DNA from 3 places in the Streptomyces sp. SM18 genome. Region 1 is predicted to be linked to each of the others. Evidence: riboswitches for the same ligand, from Rfam matches in the RefSeq annotation. Region 1 holds a riboswitch; each other region holds the start of a gene.
The links. A riboswitch is a leader RNA that binds a small molecule or an ion and turns the genes downstream of it on or off. The one in region 1 is predicted to bind cyclic di-AMP.
Positions count from the first base shown of each region.

Region 2: it holds a riboswitch for cyclic di-AMP, as region 1 does, so the genes downstream of both, B9S64_RS17650 (M23 family metallopeptidase) here and B9S64_RS26000 (transglycosylase SLT domain-containing protein) in region 1, are expected to answer to the same signal.
Region 3: it holds a riboswitch for cyclic di-AMP, as region 1 does, so the genes downstream of both, B9S64_RS12715 (transglycosylase family protein) here and B9S64_RS26000 (transglycosylase SLT domain-containing protein) in region 1, are expected to answer to the same signal.

Region 1 covers NZ_CP029342.1:5,802,577-5,808,887, reverse strand. The annotation lists gene B9S64_RS26015 (MBL fold metallo-hydrolase) at 1-661, opposite strand, end outside; gene B9S64_RS26010 (SIS domain-containing protein) at 1,070-1,957, shown strand; gene B9S64_RS26005 (hypothetical protein) at 2,214-2,792, opposite strand; gene B9S64_RS26000 (transglycosylase SLT domain-containing protein) at 3,050-3,889, opposite strand; cyclic di-AMP (ydaO/yuaA leader) riboswitch at 3,894-4,079, opposite strand; gene B9S64_RS25995 (hypothetical protein) at 4,436-4,672, shown strand; partial or broken gene B9S64_RS25990 (pyruvate carboxylase) at 5,004-6,311, shown strand, end outside.
Region 2 covers NZ_CP029342.1:3,909,973-3,916,283, forward strand. The annotation lists gene B9S64_RS17640 (MerR family transcriptional regulator) at 161-907, shown strand; gene B9S64_RS17645 (PP2C family protein-serine/threonine phosphatase) at 950-2,173, shown strand; cyclic di-AMP (ydaO/yuaA leader) riboswitch at 2,434-2,587, shown strand; gene B9S64_RS17650 (M23 family metallopeptidase) at 2,599-3,642, shown strand; gene B9S64_RS17655 (aldo/keto reductase) at 3,928-4,872, shown strand; gene B9S64_RS17660 (PrsW family intramembrane metalloprotease) at 4,944-6,311, opposite strand, start outside.
Region 3 covers NZ_CP029342.1:2,885,575-2,891,885, reverse strand. The annotation lists gene B9S64_RS12725 (cytochrome P450) at 1-1,041, shown strand, start outside; gene B9S64_RS12720 (transglycosylase family protein) at 1,148-2,167, shown strand; cyclic di-AMP (ydaO/yuaA leader) riboswitch at 2,458-2,626, shown strand; gene B9S64_RS12715 (transglycosylase family protein) at 2,627-3,337, shown strand; gene eno (phosphopyruvate hydratase) at 3,816-5,102, shown strand; gene B9S64_RS12700 (septum formation initiator family protein) at 5,195-5,665, shown strand; gene B9S64_RS12695 (DUF501 domain-containing protein) at 5,724-6,257, shown strand.

The DNA of each region.
Region 1 (6,311 bases):
CCTGCTCGCACGCGCCGATCACGTTGCTCAGGGGGCCGGCCCAGTGCACCGGGTGGTCCCCCGGCCGGTCCTCGGTGGAGGAGAAGATGACGTCGCCGCTGAACACCGTGCGCTGGGCGGGCAGATGGACCATGAGGTCGCCGGTGGTGTGCGCGGGCGGCAGAGCCGTGATCTCGACCGCGTAGTCGCCCACGGTCAGTTCGAGCTCTCCCGTGAAGTACGTCGTGGGCCGTACCGGTTCGGTGGCCGACCAGTCGAAGGCGCCGAAGTGGCGGCCGAGGTAGGCGCCGAGCGGGGTGGCCGGGTCGCTCCCGGTCACCAGGGCGTGCTGCTGCTGCGGAGTCGGGTCGTAGTGGATGTGCTCCCGGGCCTCCCGGGTCGCGATGATCTCCGCGTCCGGGAGCACGCCGGCGCCCCAGAAGTGGTCGCCGTTGGCATGGGTGACGACGACCCGGTCGACGCTCACCCCTTCGGGCAGCCGCTTCCGGCTCTCGGCGAGGAACTGGCCGGCGAGCACCGGGTCGTACGGGGTGTCGATCCAGAGCGCCCCACGCGGTGAGACGAGCAGACCGCAGTTGGCCAGCCCCCAGCCGCGTTGCGGAGGCAGCCAGGCGTACAAGCCCGTGCCGAGGTCAACGACGTCCCCACCCGTGATCGACATGCGCCGATTATGACGACCCCGAACCGTCCGCACGTTCGAACTCGGCCAACCCGCATCACAGATGACGCGAAATCGCCGCCCCTGCGGCTTGAACCGCCTCCGCGGGGCGGGCGTACGAGCCGTGCGCGACCGGTCCCGCCCGGACGATTTACCCCAGGATGACCTGGATTGCGGGGAATGCGGACGGGGAATCGGCGGCCGGGGGCGACAGATACCCGCTCGGCGGCAACGGAATCAGATCGAGCCGACCACCGAGGAGACATGACCGAAAATCGACCCTGCTCTCACCGCCCCCTCCTGCACCTCATGCTTGTTCTTGCTCAATTGACCGCTGTAGCATGCAGATTTGAACATCATGTGACTCGTTCATCCATGGGTGCGGCAGCAGCGGAAGCGGAGTGCAGAGACATGTCCCACGTCGAGACCGAGACAGCCGATCAGCCGGCGTGCTGGCGCCGCGCCGCGGAGGTGGCCGCCGAGCGGGCGGACGCCCTGCCCGCCGCCGGTGAGCGCGTGGCCGTGGTCGGCTGCGGCACGTCGTACTACATGGCCCAGGCCTACGCGGCGCTCCGCGAGGAGTCCGGCCAGGGCGAGTCGGACGCGTTCGCCGCCTCGGAGTTCCCCACCGGCCGGGCGTACGACCGTGTGGTCGCGCTCACCCGCTCGGGGACGACGACCGAGGTGCTCGAACTGCTGGCCCGGCTGCGTGGCGGTACGCGCACGGTCGTGGTGACCGCCGACCCCGCGACGCCCGTGCGGGAGGCCGCGGACGACCTGGTGGTGCTCGACTTCGCCGACGAACGGTCCGTCGTGCAGACGCGGTTCGCGACCAGCGCCCTCACCCTGTTCCGCGCGCATCTCGGACTGCACACGGACGCGGTCGTGCGGGACGCGGAGACCGCGCTGGCCGAGCCCCTGCCCGAAGGCCTGCTGGAGTGCACCCAGTTCAGCTTCCTGGGACGCGGCTGGACGGTCGGGCTGGCCAACGAGGCGGCGCTGAAGATGAAGGAGGCGTCCCTGTCCTGGACGGAGTCGTATCCGGCCATGGAGTACCGCCACGGCCCCATCAGCATCGCCACGGCCGGGACGGCGACGTGGATGCTCGGCGCGGCGCCGGACGGGCTGGCGGAGCAGGTGCGGGCGACGGGGGCCCGCTGGGTGGAGAGCGGCCTGGACCCGCTGGCCGAGCTGGTCAGGATCCAGCGGCTCGCGATCGCCCGCGCGGTGGCCCGCGGCCTCGACCCTGACCTGCCGAGGCACCTGACCCGCTCGGTGGTCCTGGACGCCGACGCCTGAGCGGTCGCGCACCGGCGCTCGCGCACCTGTGGGCGGCGGCGCGGTTCGGGCCGGGTGAGCGGGCTCGGTGTCCCGGCTCGAACCATCCGGCCCGACGTCCGGGCCCGGTGTGCGGGTGAGCAGGACCCGCACGGGCACACGGGAGAGCGCGGCCGGGCGCCGGAGTGCCGGGCGGCGGACGCCGAGGGCCGCCGCCCGCCGCTCTCACGGCGCGGCGGCCCGGCCCCCGTACGCGGAGACGAGGACCCGGACCGGGTCAGTCCTCCTCGAAGTAGGCGTCCAGCGCCGCGTCGAGCTCCGCCGTCCACTCCTTGAGCCTGCCCCTGGCCTCCGCCTCGACCTCGGCGTTGAACCACCGGCGGCTCGACAGGTGCACCGTCACGGTGAACCGGCGGCCGAAGCGCGAGGTCTTGACCTCGACGGCGCCGATCTCCGACCAGTCGAACTCCGCCTCCTGGTCGTCCAGCCGGAAGCGGACTCCCTCACGGTTCACCCGGATGGACCCGCGCCGGTCGCTGACCTCGAAGACAGGACCGTCCTCGGCCGGCTCCCGGTCCGGGCCCTGATCCTGGTCCTGGACCGGGAGCGCGTCGGTCTCCTCCGCGTCCGGGGAGGCCGCCGCCTCGCCCGCACCGGTGCCGGCCGCTGACGCGTCGCCGGGGGCCTCCTCCGCGGGCCCGTCGGACGCCTCGGGCTGCTCCCCCGGGCCCTTCGGCGCCTTCCTCGCCCCCTCACCGGCCGAGACCGGGACAGGGGCCGTCAGGCCGGGGATGAACGCCGGGTCGGTTCCCGCGGCGAACTCGGACTTGTTGGGTGACTCTATGCGCTGCTCCACGGCGGGCAGTATGGACGACGAACCTGTACGTGACCAGTCGCCCCGCTGCCCGTCCGGCCGCCACCGCGTGACCGTACGCCCCTGCGGGCCGCCCCCGGAGGCACCCCCGCCCGGTCGCGACCACGGGACGCGACGGCCCGGTGGTGCGTGTCTCCGGCGCGGAGGTCCCCATGGCACAAAACGGCCGCCGGGCGGCGCCGGTTCCGGAGAACCCGCGCCGCCCGGCGGCCGTGTGCCCACCCTCGGGCGGTGACGACTCAGTACGCCCCGAAGACGTTGTCGATCGAGCCGTAGCGGTCGGCGGCGTAGTTGCACGCGGCCGTGATGTTGGCGACCGGGTCGTAGCTGTCCATCGACGTACCGGGCACGTGGTAGGCCTGGAAGGTCGGGTCGATGACCTGGAGCAGGCCCTTCGACGGGACGCCGTTGATCGCGTTGATGTCCCAGTTGTTGATGGCCAGCGGGTTGCCGGAGGACTCACGCATGATGTTGCGGTGGATGCCCTCGTAGGTGCCGGGGATGCCGTGCTCGGCCATGACCGCCAGCGACTCCTTGATCCAGCCGTCCAGGTCGTTGGTGTACGCGACCGGAGCGGCCTCGACCGCGGCGACGGGGGTGCCCTGCGCGACGACCTCGTTGCCGGCGCTCTCCGTGCGGACCGCGGAATCCGAGGCCTCGGACGCGGAGGTGTCCGCCGCCTTGTTCTCGGTCCCGGCGGCCTTGTTCGCCGCGGACGCGACGGTGAGCTTCAGGCCCGGGTGAATGAGGTCGGGATTACCGCCGACGACCTTTCGGTTGTCCTTGTACAGCTGCTCCCAGCCACCGCTCACGGAATGGTCGCGGGCGATCTTGGCAAGGGAATCACCCAAGATCACGGAATACGTGGTGGTCTCCGAGTCCTTTCCGGAGATCGTCTTGCCGGACACCGGGGCCGAGACCGCCGCCTTTTCGGCCGCGGCCGGCTGGGCCGGGGCGGCGAAGGCACCGGTGGCGCCGATCACGGGAAGGGCGAGAGCGGCTCCACCCGTGGTCACGGCTATGACACCGCGAGTGAGTGAACTGCGCTTGGAACGACGGTGATTGGCCATTGCGGGCATGCTGAATTCCTCTCCGTCGCCTACGAAGTGAGCTGTCGGGTTCGAGCTGGAGATGCCCGGCCGCAGATGACTGCGGCTTCACCCCGAGCCGCTCCGGATACCGGATCGGCACTTACCTGGGTCCCCCGCTCCTGCCGTACGAGATGTGGTCGGGTTCCCGGACGGCGGCAGGATTCGGCGTTCCATCCGGAGTGAGGGTGACCGTAGGCGAGAAATGCCGAAAGGAACAAGCCCGAAATTCGTGATCACAATTCATCCGCATGATCAATTCACAGGAATTCGTGTAACCGGGCGCACACGGCCGCGCCAACTTCTCCGGCACAGAAGGGAACCGCGACCCCCTCCCGGACGTCCGCGTCGCGCCAGGGTGACCCTGGTCACTGCGTCCGATACGGGCGATTTGCACACCCCGAGCCACAGCGCGACCCGGAACGGCGTCACCCATCCAATAACACAACGAATAACACTTAAATGATTAAAACGGGCATACGGTTCACTGATGGCTGTACAGGCATAGAGCGGTCGCGTTGGTGGAACCGGTCCCGCATGACCGAGAGCCAGAGCCCCCACCTCAACCAGCCGCGGATCACCGTTCTGCCCGTCGAGCCGGGTGATCCGCCGTTCCGTCTCGTGGAGATCGACGGAGAGATCACCGGGGTCGCGTTCGGGATGACGGATGTGGTGGTCCTCGCCACGGCCGCCGGGATCCGGATCGACGACCTGGACGACCCGGCCTCGGTCCGGTGGGTGGGCGGCGGCAAGCTCACCTGGAAGCTGCACTGAGGGGCGGCACGACACCGGGGCACGGGACGGGCGCCGGAGCACCCGGGCGCGGGACGGGCGGCTGGCGGGCGTACAGCCCGCCTGAGGACGCCCCCACTCCCCCCCTCCCCGGTCCTCCGCCACCCGCCGGCGGACGTGACGCAGGCCATCGTCTCGCACCGGCGATCTCCGGGAAGGACTCCGGTACGGTGTCGAACGCTCCGGGCCCGAAGAACACCGCCCGGACGCCATCGCCACCACGTGACCACCGCGGATGCCGAGCCACGCATCCCGTGCGACGTCGCCGCCCGTCCTGTTGACCGCGCGCCTGTGACACGAGCTGGGGAGTCCGATGTTCGAGAAGGTATTGGTCGCCAACCGGGGAGAGATCGCGATCCGCGCGTTCCGCGCGGCGTTCGAGCTCGGGATCTCCACCGTCGCCGTGTACCCGTACGAGGACCGCAACTCCCTGCACCGGGCCAAGGCCGACGAGGCGTACCAGATCGGCGACCCCGGACACCCCGTGCGGGCCTACCTCTCGGTGGACGAGGTGATCAGGGCGGCCCGGAAGGCGGGCGCCGACGCCGTCTACCCGGGATACGGCTTCATGTCGGAGAACCCGGACCTCGCGGCCGCCTGCTCCGAGGCCGGGATCACGTTCGTCGGGCCGCCCGCGGCCGTGCTGAACCTGACCGGCAACAAGTCCCGCGCGGTCGCGGCCGCGCGCGAGGCGGGCGTGCCGGTGCTCAGGTCCTCCCAGCCGTCCGAGGACGTCGACACGCTCGTCGCGGCCTCCGCCGACATCGGCTTCCCGGTGTTCGTCAAGGCCGTCGCCGGGGGCGGCGGACGCGGCATGCGCCGGGTCGCCGAGGCCGGGGAGCTGCGCGAGGCGATCGACGCGGCGATGCGTGAGGCGCGCTCCGCGTTCGGCGACGCGACGGTCTTCCTCGAACAGGCGGTGATCAACCCGCGCCACATCGAGGTACAGCCTCGCCGACGCCGAGGGCGACGTCGTCCACCTCTACGAGCGGGACTGCTCGATGCAGCGGCGCCACCAGAAGGTCGTCGAGATCGCGCCCGCCCCGAACCTGGACCCGGAGCTGCGGGCGCGGATCTGCGCGGACGCCGTCGCCTTCGCGCGCCACATCGGCTACGTGAACGCGGGCACCGTCGAGTTCCTCGTCGACGAGCGCGGCAACCACGTCTTCATCGAGATGAACCCGCGCATCCAGGTCGAGCACACCGTGACCGAGCAGGTCACCGGACGCGACCTGGTGATCGCGCAACTGCGCGTCGCCGCCGGCATGACCCTGCCCGAACTGCGGCTGACCCAGGACGACATCACGCTGACCGGCACCGCCCTCCAGTGCCGCATCACCACCGAGGACCCGGCCAACGGCTTCCGGCCCGACACCGGCACCATCTCCGCCTACCGCTCCCCCGGCGGGCCCGGTGTCCGGCTGGACGGCGGCACGGTCCACACCGGCGCCGAGGTCTCCGCCCACTTCGACTCGATGCTGGTGAAACTCACCTGCCACGGGCACGACTTCGCCAACGCGGCACGGCGGGCACGGCGGGCCGTCGCGGAGTTCCGCATCCGCGGGGTCGCCACCAACCTGCCGTTCCTGGGGGCCGTGCTCGACCACCCCGACTTCCGGGC
Region 2 (6,311 bases), 1.9 Mb from region 1:
TATGCCCCCGTATGCCGCTTGTCCGGCCTCGTCCAGGCCTTCCCACCGGGCCCCACCGCGAGTGCACCGCCGTCCCCGGCCGGTCCTCCGCCGGTCCTCCTCCCGCCCGCCGCCGGAACGCCTTGACCTTGACGCGACGTAAAGATCTAGCGTCTCCGGCATGGAGTGGTCCATCCAGGAAATCGCCCGCCGCGCGGGCACCACGAGCCGCACGCTCCGGCACTACGGCGACATCGGGCTTCTGGCGCCCAGCCGGACCGGTGCCAACGGCTACCGCTACTACGACCAGGCCGCCCTCGTCCGGTTGCAGCGGATTCTGCTGCTGCGGGAGCTGGGCCTCTCGCTGTCCGCCGTCAAGGACGTACTGGAGGGCCAGCGGGACACCTCCGCGGCCCTGCGGGCGCACCTGGGCCTGCTGGAGCGGGAGCGGGAGCGGATCGGGCGGCAGATCGCCTCGGTACGGACCACCCTTCACCGGACCGAGAAGGGGCAGGAACTCATGGCCGAGGACATGTTCGACGGCTTCGATCACACCGTCTACGAGGAGGAGGTCACCGATCGCTGGGGGCGGGAGGCCTACGAGAAGGGCGACCGGTGGTGGCGCGGGCTGGGACCGGAGGAGCGTACGGCCTTCCTGGCCGAGCACGACACCCTCGCCCGGGACTACGGGCAGGCACGGGCCGGTGGTCTGGAGGCCGGCGGCGACGTGGTGCAGGACATCGCGCGACGGCACTGCGCGTGGCTCTCGACGACCGCGCCGGCCACCCGTTCGTACGTGATCGGGCTCGGCGCCATGTATGTCGCCGATCCACGCTTCGCGAAGAACTACGATCGGTACGGGGACGGCACCGCCGCCCTCATACGGGATGCACTGACGATCTACGCGCGGCACCGGCTCTCCGACTGACCTCCGGAGGGCGGCGCCCCGGCGCGCTCCCCCTTCCGGCCCATGCCGAGCCGCCGCGCGCGGCGCGGCTCCGGGCGGTGCGGGCGGGGCGCGGTACCGTCCGCAGCCGTGGGCGGACCGGGCAGGAGTACACAGGTGGGGAAGCGGGACGGACAGCGCGGCGGGCTCATGGAGGGCTCCCGGACGCGGCGGTTCGTGTGGGCGCTGCCCGCCCTGATGATCGTGGCCGGCGCGGCGGTCGACCTGACGACCTCGCCCAACTTCTCCGCCATCCCGCTCTTCGCCGCGGCGCCGCTGATCGCCGCTCCCTTCTTCTCGCTGGCCAGCACCGTCCGTACGGCGGGGGCCGCCTTCCTCGTCGTCCTGGCCATCCGGGCCGCGCACGGCACGCTCGGCCACGTCGTGCCGCTCACCGAACTGCTCACCCTGGTCACCGTCTCCGCGCTCGCCCTCGTCATCAACAGCGTCGTGCGGCACAGCAACGAGCAGTTGGCCTCGGCCCGGGTCATCGCGGAGACGGCGATGCGGGCGGTGCTGCCCACACCGGACGACCGGATCGGCGGCCTGATGGTCGCGGCCCGCTACGAGGCGGCGCAGGCCGACGAGTTCGTCGGCGGCGACCTCTTCGCCATCGTGGACACACCGCACGGGGTGCGGCTGGTCGTCGGGGACGTGCGGGGCAAGGGGCTGGAGGCCGTGGGGGCGGTGGCCGTGGTGATCGGGGCCTTCCGGGAGGCGGCCGAGCAGGAGTCCTCCCTGGAAGGGGTGGCGCAGCGGCTGGAACGGGCGCTGGCCCGTGAGGGGGTGCGGCGGGGCGGACTGGACTCCGTGGAGGGGTTCGTCACCGCCGTCCTCGCCGAGATCCCGGTCGGGTCGGACGTCCTGCGGATCGTCAACCGGGGGCACCCCGAGCCGATCCTGCTGCACGGCGGGGGAGAGCTCCAGGTGCTGGCACCGGCTGTGCCCGCGCTGCCGATCGGCATGGGCCTGGACATGTGGCCGGACCGGTCCGACGAGTGGCCGATGCCCGCCGGGGCGACGCTGCTCGTCTACACGGACGGCCTGTCGGAGGCGCGGAACGCGCGCGGTGTCTTCTACGACCCGGCGGGACGGCTGCGCGGCCGGACCTTCCCGGGGCCCGAGGAGTTGCTCTCCGCGCTGACCGACGACGTCCGGCTGCACACCGGGGGCCGGACGACGGACGACATGGCGCTGCTCGCCGTCGGACGGCCCGACACGGGCCGACAGGGCCCGCGGAGACCGTGAGCGTCGCGGGGCGGGACGGCGGATGAGCGGTCGCGACCGTCCGTGATCACGAGAACCCGCTCCGCATAACATTTGACGAACCGTCAGAAACTGACGACCGGGCACGAGGCGCTCCAGGCGCCCGCTTGACCCCGATTCCTGCTGATAAGTCCCGCCCGAAGTCGTGAACGATCAGTGGGAACGGCTTGGAATCGGACCCCGGTGTCTATTAACGTTCGATAACGCAGCGCGGTCGTCCCAGTCGTCGCAAGAGGCGGCACCGTGCGCGAGCGCCGAATTCCGCAAGGGAACCGGGGAACCACCTACATGGGGTGAATCGGACACCTGTGTCTCGTGAGAGACGTCAGGGGTCCGTAGGAGACCTTCCTGCTCCGAACCCGTCAGCTAACCCGGTAGGCGAGAAGGAAGGAAAGGAGTGCGCCCACGTGGCGTCGAATCAGCCTGCCCCCGAGACCTCGTCCCCCTTCAGGCCCGCGGCCTTCGGTGACGAGAACACGACGCGGGGAGAATGGAATCCCACCGAGGATTCCCTCCGGCCCGTTCGCGGCAGGCATCGCGTGGCCAAGCAGCGCGGTCTCGCCCGTAGCTCCACCGTCCTCGGTGTCGGCGTCATCGCGGCCGTCGGCGCGGGAGGCATGGCCACCGCGCAGGGCAAGCCGCCGGTCTCCATCTCCCTTCCCGATTCCGTCAAGGACAATCTTCCCGATCCCTCATCCCTTCCCGGTGTGGGCGCGTTCATGTCCGGCGGTTCCGACGCGGACGACACGACAGCCGTCACCGCGTCCGCCCCGCTGACCAGCGCCGGCATCACCGCCACGGAGGCCGAGCAGGGCGCCACCGACGCCGGTGAGGCGCTGCGCGCCCGCATCCTCCAGCAGGCCGAGCAGCAGCAGTCCGGTGCCGAGGCCGAGGCCAGGGCCGCGGAGGAGTCGGCGGCGGCCGAACAGGCCGCGAAGGAAGCCGCGAAGCAGCAGAGTGCGGCCGAGGCCAAGGCCGCGGCGGAGAAGAAGGCGGCGGAGGAAGCGGCGAAGGCGAAGGCGGAGGCCGAGCGCCTCGCCAAGCTGGCCGCCAGCTACTCCCTCCCCACCTCCTCGTACACGATCACCTCGACCTTCGGCCAGGCCGGATCGCTGTGGTCCTCCGGCCAGCACACCGGGCTCGACTTCGCCGCTCCCACCGGTACCCCGGTCAAGGCCGTGCACGGCGGGACGGTCAAGTCGGCCGGCTGGTCCGGTTCGTACGGCTACCGCACGGTGCTGGAGCTCGACGACGGCACCGAGATCTGGTACTGCCACCAGTCCTCGATGGACGTGACGGCGGGCCAGCGGGTCAACACCGGCGACACCATCGGCCGGGTCGGCGCCACGGGCAACGTGACGGGCCCTCACCTCCACCTGGAGGTCCACACCGCGGACGGCTCCGGCATCGACCCGATGAGCTGGCTCCGCAGCAAGGGCCTGACGGTCTGAGCCCCGACGCCGGTCCACCGGCGCGCGCCGCCCAGCCGCGACGGTGGACCGGCGTGCCGCGCCGTGCCGCGGCGGTCCAGCGGCGTACCCCGGGCACCCCTCCGGTGCTTCTGAAACCCCGGCAGCCCTGACGCTCACCCCCCGACGCCAGGGCTGCCGGTCCGCGCCGTCTCCGGTCCGGCCTTCCTGACACGGACGTCTGACACGGAAGGTCCGGCACAGACGTCTGACACGATCGGCGGTACGAGCGGAATAGTGACTTCCGCCGCCCTGTTGACCTCCGGCATGACGTCCTATCGCGCACTCGGCGCTTCGAGCCTCCAGGTCTTCCCGCTCGCCCTCGGCGGCAACGTCTTCGGCTGGACCGCCGACGAGGCCGCCTCCTTCGCCGTCCTCGACGCGTACACCGCGGCCGGCGGCAACTTCGTCGACACCGCCGACTCGTACTCCTCCTGGATCCCGGGCAACGAGGGCGGCGAGTCGGAGACCCTCATCGGCGCGTGGCTGAAGTCGCGCGGCCGCCGCGACGACGTGGTCGTCGCCACCAAGGTCGGGGGCCACCCCGCGTACAAGGGGCTCTCGCCCGACAACGTCAAGAAGGCGGCCGAGGCGTCGCTGCGGCGGCTCGGCACCGACCACATCGATCTCTACTACACGCACTTCGACGACGAGAGCGTCCCGGTCGAGGACATCGTCACCGCCCTCGACGAGCTGGTGAAGGCGGGACACGTCCGGGAGATCGCCGCTTCCAACATCAGCCCCGAGCGGCTGAAGGCCTCCCTGGACTTCTCCGAGCGCGAGGGCCTGGCCCGCTACGTGGCGCTCCAGCCGCACTACAACCTCGTCTCCCGCGACACCTACGAGGGCGCGCTGCTGGACACCGCGGCCGACGCCGGGCTCGCCGCCGTCCCGTACTTCGCCCTCGCCTCCGGCTTCCTGACCGGAAAGTACCGTCCGGGCACCGAGGTGGAGAGCGCGCGGGCGGGCAGCGCCGCCGCCCACCTGGAGACGGAGCGCGGGCGCGCGGTCCTCGCGGCGCTCGACGCGGTGGCGCGGGAGCAGGAGGCCGAGATCGCCACCGTCGCACTGGCCTGGCTCGCCGCCCGCCCCACGGTCGTCGCCCCGATCGCCTCCGCCCGCACGGTCGGGCAGCTGCCCGCGCTGCTGGCGGTCGCGAACCTGCGGCTGACGGACGACCAGATGACCCGGCTGACCGAGGCCTCCGCCTGAGACAGCCGGCCCGGAACGGGCCCGCGTCATCAACGCGGGCCCGCCCCGGCACCCGCCACGCGGTACGGCCCTCAGCCGGGCCGTGTACCGGTGGCGTCCGGGGCCGGGCCGTCCGGGTGCAGATACGGGTTGTGGCCGCCGTAGTGCCGGTGCGGCGCGGGGACGGGCCCGCCGGGCCGCACCGGCGCGGTGTGGCCGTACGGGAACTGCCGGGGCAGGTGCGGGGGTACGGGCGGTGGCGCCGGCGGTCCGGGGCGGCGGATCCGGCCCGTCACCTGGGCCGCGTACGTCAGGGCGGGGCCCGCGACGTCCCGGCGCTGCCACAGGTGGTGCAGCAACTCCCGTTCCCGCGCGGCGAAGTCCCCTTCCGCCCCGCCGTGGCGGGCCCGGCGGCGCAACACGGCCAGCGAGGTCGCGAACGACTCGTACTCGGCGACGGCACGTGCCGCCCAGGCGCCCCGGGCCGGGTCAGGGTGGCCGTTCCAGCGCCGGGCCACGTCACGGGCGGCGCTCCGGGCCCGCATGGACGCCAGGGCGAGCGGTTCCGCCGGAGTCAGCCAGCCGGCCGCCGCGTACACCGGGAGTTCGGCGGCGAGCGTACGCAGCTCGCGCTGCCGGGACCAGATCGCCAGCCAGGTCACCAGGACGAAGCACGGCACCATGAACGCCCCGTACACCGCGTAGAAGCCGAGGCCGCCGAGCGCCGACGCGCCGTTCCACGCGGCGTGCATGCCCATGGCGAGGACCAGGCCGAGCAGCGGGAGCAGGACCCGGCGCACCCGGTGGCGCCGCCCGCCGAGCGCGGCGAGACCGAAACCGATGCCGGTGAGCACCGTGAACAGCGGGTGGGCGAACGGGGACATCACGGCACGGACGAAGAACGTCCCGGCGGTCGCCGACGCGAGGCCCGTCGTCCCCAACTGCTGGTCCTCGCCGAAGGCGTTGCCCAGGTAGAGGATGTTCTCGGTGAAGGCGAAGCCGGTGGCGGTGAACCCGGCGACCACGACGCCGTGGACCAGGGAGCCGAACTCCCTCCCCCGGAACAGGAAGATCAGCAGGACGGCGGCGGCCTTCGCGCTCTCCTCGACGACCGGGGCGATCACCGTGGCCCCCAGAGTGTCGGCGCTCGCCGCGTCGGCGGTGGCCGTGGCTATCCAGCGGGTCGCGAAGGTGTTGGCGACGATCGCCACCAGCGCGGCGGCGCACGCGCCCCAGGCGAACGCGAACAGCAGGTTCCGCCAGGGGCCCGGATCGACCCGGTCGAGCCAGCGGAACGCCGCCATCAGCAGCGGCACCGGCAGCACGGCCAGGCCCAGCCCCACCAGGAAGCCCTCGGTGCCGGTCTGTTCGCGCACCAGGGCCAGGATCACCAGACCGCAGAGCGCGAGCGCGGTGACGACCGCGCCGGCCCGGAACGCCTTGCTGCGCCAGACCATGCC
Region 3 (6,311 bases), 2.9 Mb from region 1:
GGCATCCCGGGGGAGCGCAAGGCGGAGCTGACGACCCATCTGCTGAACATCGACCCGCCCGACCACACCCGGCTGCGCCGGCTCGTGTCGAAGGCGTTCACCCCGCGCCGGGTCGCCGCGTTCGCGCCCCGCGTGCAGGAGTTGACGGACCGTCTCATCGACGGCTTCGCCGACCGGGGGGAGGCCGACCTCATCCACGACTTCGCGTTCCCGCTCCCCATCTACGCCATCTGCGACCTGCTCGGGGTGCCGGAGGAGGACCAGGACGACTTCCGGGACTGGGCCGGGATGATGATCCGGCACGGCGGCGGCCCGCACGGCGGGGTGGCCCGGTCGGTGAAGAAGATGCGCGGCTACCTCGCCGAACTCATCCACCGCAAACGGGAGAACCCGGGCGACGACCTGATCTCCGACCTGATCCGGGCGAGCGACCACGGCGAGCACCTCACCGAGAACGAGGCCGCCGCGATGGCCTTCATCCTCCTGTTCGCCGGATTCGAGACCACCGTCAACCTCATCGGCAACGGCGTGTACGCCCTGCTGTGCCACCCGGAGCAGCGCGAGAGGCTCCAGCGTTCCCTCGCGGCCGGTGAGAGCGGACTGCTGGCCACCGGGATCGAGGAGTTGCTGCGCTACGACGGTCCGGTGGAGCTCGCGACCTGGCGCTACGCGACCGTGCCCCTGACGCTGGGCGGGGAGGAGATCGGCGCCGGGGACCCCGTCCTGGTGGTCCTCGCGGCAGCCGACCGCGACCCGGAACGGTTCCCGGACCCGGACCGTCTGGACCTTGCGCGGAGTGACAATCAGCACCTCGGGTACGGGCACGGCATCCACTACTGCCTGGGCGCGCCGCTGGCCCGGCTGGAGGGGCAGACCGCCTTGGCTACACTGCTGGGGCGCCTTCCTGACCTGCGCCTGGCCGTGGAACCGGGTGAATTGCGCCGGCGCGGCGGGCTCATCATGCGGGGACTGCGGACCCTTCCCGTGGAGTTCGGTCCCGGACGGGCGCCCGCCGAAGGTGACACTCCGTCAACTCTGTGACTTTCGCGTGATCTCCGCTGCATCGACTTGTGACACACGTTCGAGTCCCGCTAGGTTCACCGTTCGACCCACTCGACATCTGTCAGTCACACGGAAGGCAATGCCCATGGGCTCCGCGAACGGCAGACACCGCCGGCCTCGTCAGGCACCCGCCATCGTCGTCACCGCCGGTGTGACGGGATCGGCCATCGCCATCCCGCTGCTCGGCGCGACGGGTGCGCACGCCGCAGACGCCTCGACCTGGGACCGGGTCGCCGAGTGCGAGAGCGGGGGCATGTGGAGCGCCGACCTCGGCAACGGCTCCTACGGTGGCCTCCAGTTCTCGCAGGACACCTGGAAGGCCTACGGCGGTACGGCGTACGCGGACCGTGCCGACCTCGCCAGCCGGTCGCAGCAGATCGCCGTCGCCGAGAAGGTGCTGGACGCCAAGGGCCCCCAGGCCTGGCCCAGCTGCGCGGTGATATCCGGGCTCGCGGTGGACGGGGTGCTGCCGGGCGTCGACCCGGGCGGCGACCCGGCGGCCGACGAGACGGCCACGCCCTCGCCGGAGGCCACCGAGGGCGCGTCCGACGAGGCGTCGGACGACGCCGCGGGCAAGACGACGAAGAAGCCGGCCGACGACGCCACGGGCTCCCCGGACGCCGGTTCCCCGAGCGCCGGTGCGGACACCCCGGGCCGGAGCGGCGCGACCCCGGGCACGGACGGGACGTCCTCCTCGCCCTCCGCCACCCCCTCGTCGGAGACCTCGCGGACGCCCGGCGCCTCGCAGGGCGCCGAGGGCGGGAAGCACCGGGGAGCCCCCGCGCCCGAGGAGAGCGCGGGCACGACCGGGCCGGACGGGCGCGAGTCCGGCAGGCACGCCTCCCGGGGCGACTCCACCGTGCGCGAGGGCGCCCCGGCGGACGCGGACGGCACGTACACCGTCCAGGAGGGCGACAACCTCTGGTCGATCGCCGAGGAGCGGGAGTTGCCCGGCGGCTGGCCCGCGCTCTACGAGGCCAACAAGGCCGAGGTGGGCGCCGACCCGGACCTGATCCTCCCCGGCCTGAACCTCGACCTGACGCAGCCGTCCGGCACGGCGGCGGGCGCCGCGTCGTCCGGGGCGGCGGCCGTCACCGGCGAGTGATCAAAAGCGGGAAAACACCCCGAAATCAAGGGTAGTTCAGAGGCCTATGTCCACTTATGCGTAAGTGAGACATGGGTCTCTTTGCTGTGACCGGCGGGTCCCGGCCCTCCGGTTCGCCCGCATCGGCTCCGACCTGCGGAAACGATCCACCCCGCCGCACCGGTAAGCGCTGATTGTTCGTTATGTCCATCTTTGAATGTCGGGGTTGGGTGTGTTTACGGTCTAAGCCGCTCGCACCGCGGGCCCCTTCGACCGTCACGCCGAATCCTGCCGTCGGCCGAAGGGCACAGACGCGTAAAGCGCCGTAGGCAGGAGCGGGGGACCCAGGTAAGTGCCGGACCAGGCCGTCCATGGACGGGCGGGGCCGGCTCGGGGTGAAGCCGCTCGCGAGTGCGAGTGGCCGGGCGACTCACAGCCCGAACCCGACAGCTCACCTCGTAGGCGTCGGTGAGGAGAACCATGCTGCTTTCGAGCAAGGGCAAGCACCGCCGTCCCTCCAAGGCCGTCCGGGTCGCCACCCTGGCCGGTGTCGCCGGTGCCGCCGTCGTCGTCCCGCTGATGGGCGCGTCCAACGCCTCCGCCGCGTCCGTCGCCACCTGGGACGCCGTCGCGCAGTGCGAGTCCGGTGGCAACTGGTCCATCAACACCGGCAACGGCTACTACGGTGGCCTCCAGTTCTCGCAGTCCAGCTGGGCGGCCGCCGGCGGCACGCAGTACGCGGCCCGCGCCGACCTGGCCACCAAGGAACAGCAGATAGCCACCGCCGAGAAGCTGCTCGCGCTCCAGGGGCCGGGTGCCTGGGCCTGCGCCGGTGCCGGCGGCCTGAGCAACGACGGTGTGGACCCGGGCGTGGACACCGGCTCCGCCTCCGCCTCCACCACCGGCAAGAACGGCGACTCCGCCCCGGCGGCCCAGCCGGAGCGCAAGGCCGAGCAGCCCACCACCCGCAGCGAGAAGCGCACGGCCCCCACCGGGACCGTCACCACCCCGACCGGCCAGAAGGTCGAGAAGGGCGACGGCGAGTACAAGGTCGAGGCCGGCGACACCCTCAGCAAGATCGCCGAGGCCGAGCACGTCAAGGGCGGCTGGCAGAAGCTGTTCGAGCTGAACGACGACATCGTCAAGGACGCCGACCTGATCTTCCCGGGTCAGCAGCTCCACCTGAAGTAGTCCTGGGACCCTCCTCCCCCCAAGGGCGTGTTTCGAAAGTCCCGCCTGGCCCGCGACGCCCGGCACGCACGCTCGCCGCATTGTCGGAGTCGCCCCAGTACGTCCAGTACGAGGGTGATCCTCCGCCTTGCGATCGCACGCACCGGACGCCGCGGGCCCCGCCCTCCGGGCGGACGGCGCTACTTTCGAAACACGCCCCCGGCCCGGCGCGCCGCCCCCGTGCGCGCCGGGCCGGGGGCGTGTCCGGCGGCCGGTCCGGGGGCGCCTCCCGAGGCGCGCCAGGGGTGCGCGTGTTCAACACTTGTGGTTACCAGTCAGTAAAATTCTGAAGCTTTGCCCGTAATGCGGGCCCTTGGGTCCTTTTTCGTCCCAGGGGACGGGCGGCGGGCCGACGCAGCGGGCCAGGCCGGTTAGGCTCGTGTCGCAAGGCCACAGTGACCCTGCCCAACCAGTGTCAGATCCCAGAAGGAGATGCCTCGTGCCGTCCATCGACGTCGTCGTAGCCAGGGAAATCCTCGACTCCCGGGGTAACCCCACGGTCGAGGTCGAGGTTGGTCTCGACGACGGCAGCACGGGACGTGCTGCTGTTCCGTCCGGCGCCTCCACCGGTGCGTTCGAGGCCATCGAGCTTCGTGACGGCGACCCCAACCGCTACCAGGGCAAGGGCGTCGAGAAGGCCGTCCTCGCCGTGATCGAGCAGATCGGCCCGGAGCTCGTCGGGTACGACGCCACCGAGCAGCGCCTCATCGACCAGGCGATGTTCGACCTGGACGCCACCGAGAACAAGGGCTCGCTCGGCGCCAACGCCATCCTCGGCGTCTCGCTGGCCGTGGCGCACGCCGCGTCCGAGGCCTCCGACCTCCCGCTCTTCCGCTACCTCGGCGGCCCGAACGCGCACCTGCTGCCCGTTCCGATGATGAACATCCTCAACGGCGGCTCGCACGCCGACTCCAACGTGGACATCCAGGAGTTCATGATCGCGCCGATCGGCGCCGAGTCGTTCTCCGAGGCCCTGCGCTGGGGTGCGGAGATCTACCACACGCTGAAGAAGGTCCTCAAGACCAAGGGCCTGTCCACCGGCCTCGGTGACGAGGGCGGCTTCGCCCCGAACCTGGAGTCCAACCGCGCCGCCCTCGACCTCATCCTCGAGGCCGTCAAGGAGGCGGGCTACGTCCCGGGCCGTGACGTGGCGCTCGCGCTCGACGTCGCCGCGTCCGAGTTCTACAAGGACGGCGTCTACGAGTTCGAGGGCAAGTCCCGCTCGGCCGCCGAGATGACCGAGTACTACGAGGAGCTGGTCTCCGCGTACCCGCTGGTCTCCATCGAGGACCCGCTGTACGAGGACGACTGGGCGGGCTGGAAGGTCATCACCGACCGGCTCGGCGCCAAGGTGCAGATCGTCGGTGACGACCTGTTCGTCACCAACCCCGAGCGCCTCTCGCGCGGCATCGAGGAGGGCTCCGCCAACGCCCTGCTCGTCAAGGTCAACCAGATCGGTTCGCTGACCGAGACCCTGGACGCCGTCGAGCTGGCCCAGCGCAACGGCTTCAAGTGCATGATGTCGCACCGCTCCGGTGAGACCGAGGACGTCACCATCGCGGACCTCGCCGTCGCCGTGAACTGCGGTCAGATCAAGACCGGCGCCCCGGCCCGCTCGGACCGCGTCGCCAAGTACAACCAGCTGCTGCGCATCGAGGAGATCCTCGACGACGCCGCGGTCTACGCGGGCCGTTCGGCGTTCCCGCGCTTCCGCCACGAGGGCTGACAGCCGGCCCGGAGCCGCAGCCTCCGTCCGTCCCCGCACTCGGTCCCGTACCGTGTGCGGGGACGGACGTGCGTAACGGGGAGGCGTGAGAGATGGCCGTGAAGGACCGCGACCGGTTCTCCACCACGACCAGGCTGCGCCTGCTCGGCGAGCAGACCGCGGCCCGCGTCTACCGCTCCCAGAACCGCCGCCAGGCACGCCGCTCCCGGCTCACCGGCCGGGCCGCGTTCCTGGCGCTGGTCGTCTGCTCGCTGGTGGTCGTCCTCGCGTACCCGATGCGGCAGTACATCTCCCAGGGCGACCAGATCGCCGAGCAGCAGCGGCTCGCGCGGGACGCGCGGGCGCGTACCGAGGAGCTGCGGGACGAGAAGGCGCGCCTCAAGGACGACGCCTACATCCGCCGTCTCGCGCGTGAGCACCTGCACTACGTGATGCCCGGGGAGACGAGTTACACGGTGATCGACCCGGACGCGGCCGACGCCCGCCGAGGCGGACCGGGCGCGGGCGGCAAGCCCTGGCACTCCAACCTCTGGGACGGCATCGACAGCGCGGACCGCGACTGACCCCGTCCCCGTACGCACACCGACACATGACGACCGAACGATGACATTCAAGGCAGGCATGGACACGCCCCCTCCGCAGACCGAACCCACCGCGCCCACCGCTGCGGACGTCGCCGCGTTCGAGCAGCAGCTCGGCCGGCCGCCGCGCGGTCTGCGCGCGATCGCGCACCGCTGCCCGTGCGGCAACCCGGACGTGGTCGAGACGCAGCCCCGTCTGGAGGACGGCACGCCGTTCCCGACGACGTACTACCTGACGTGTCCGCGTGCCGCCTCCGCGATCGGCACGCTGGAGGCGAACGGCGTCATGAAGGAGATGACCGAGCGCCTGGCCACCGACCCGGAGTTGGCGGCCGCCTACCGCGCGGCGCACGAGGACTACCTCGCGCGCCGGGACGCCATCGAGGTGCTGGAGGGCTTCCCGAGCGCGGGCGGTATGCCGGACCGCGTCAAGTGCCTGCACGTCCTGGTCGGCCACTCGCTGGCGGCCGGTCCCGGGGTCAACCCGCTGGGCGACGAGGCGATCGCGATGCTGCCCGAGTGGTGGGCCAAGGGCCCCTGCGTCACCCCGTGCGGCGAGAGGGAACCGTCCTGACCGGACCGGTGCGGCCGGGACGCCTCCCCGGCCGCACCGCCCCGCTCGCGGGTT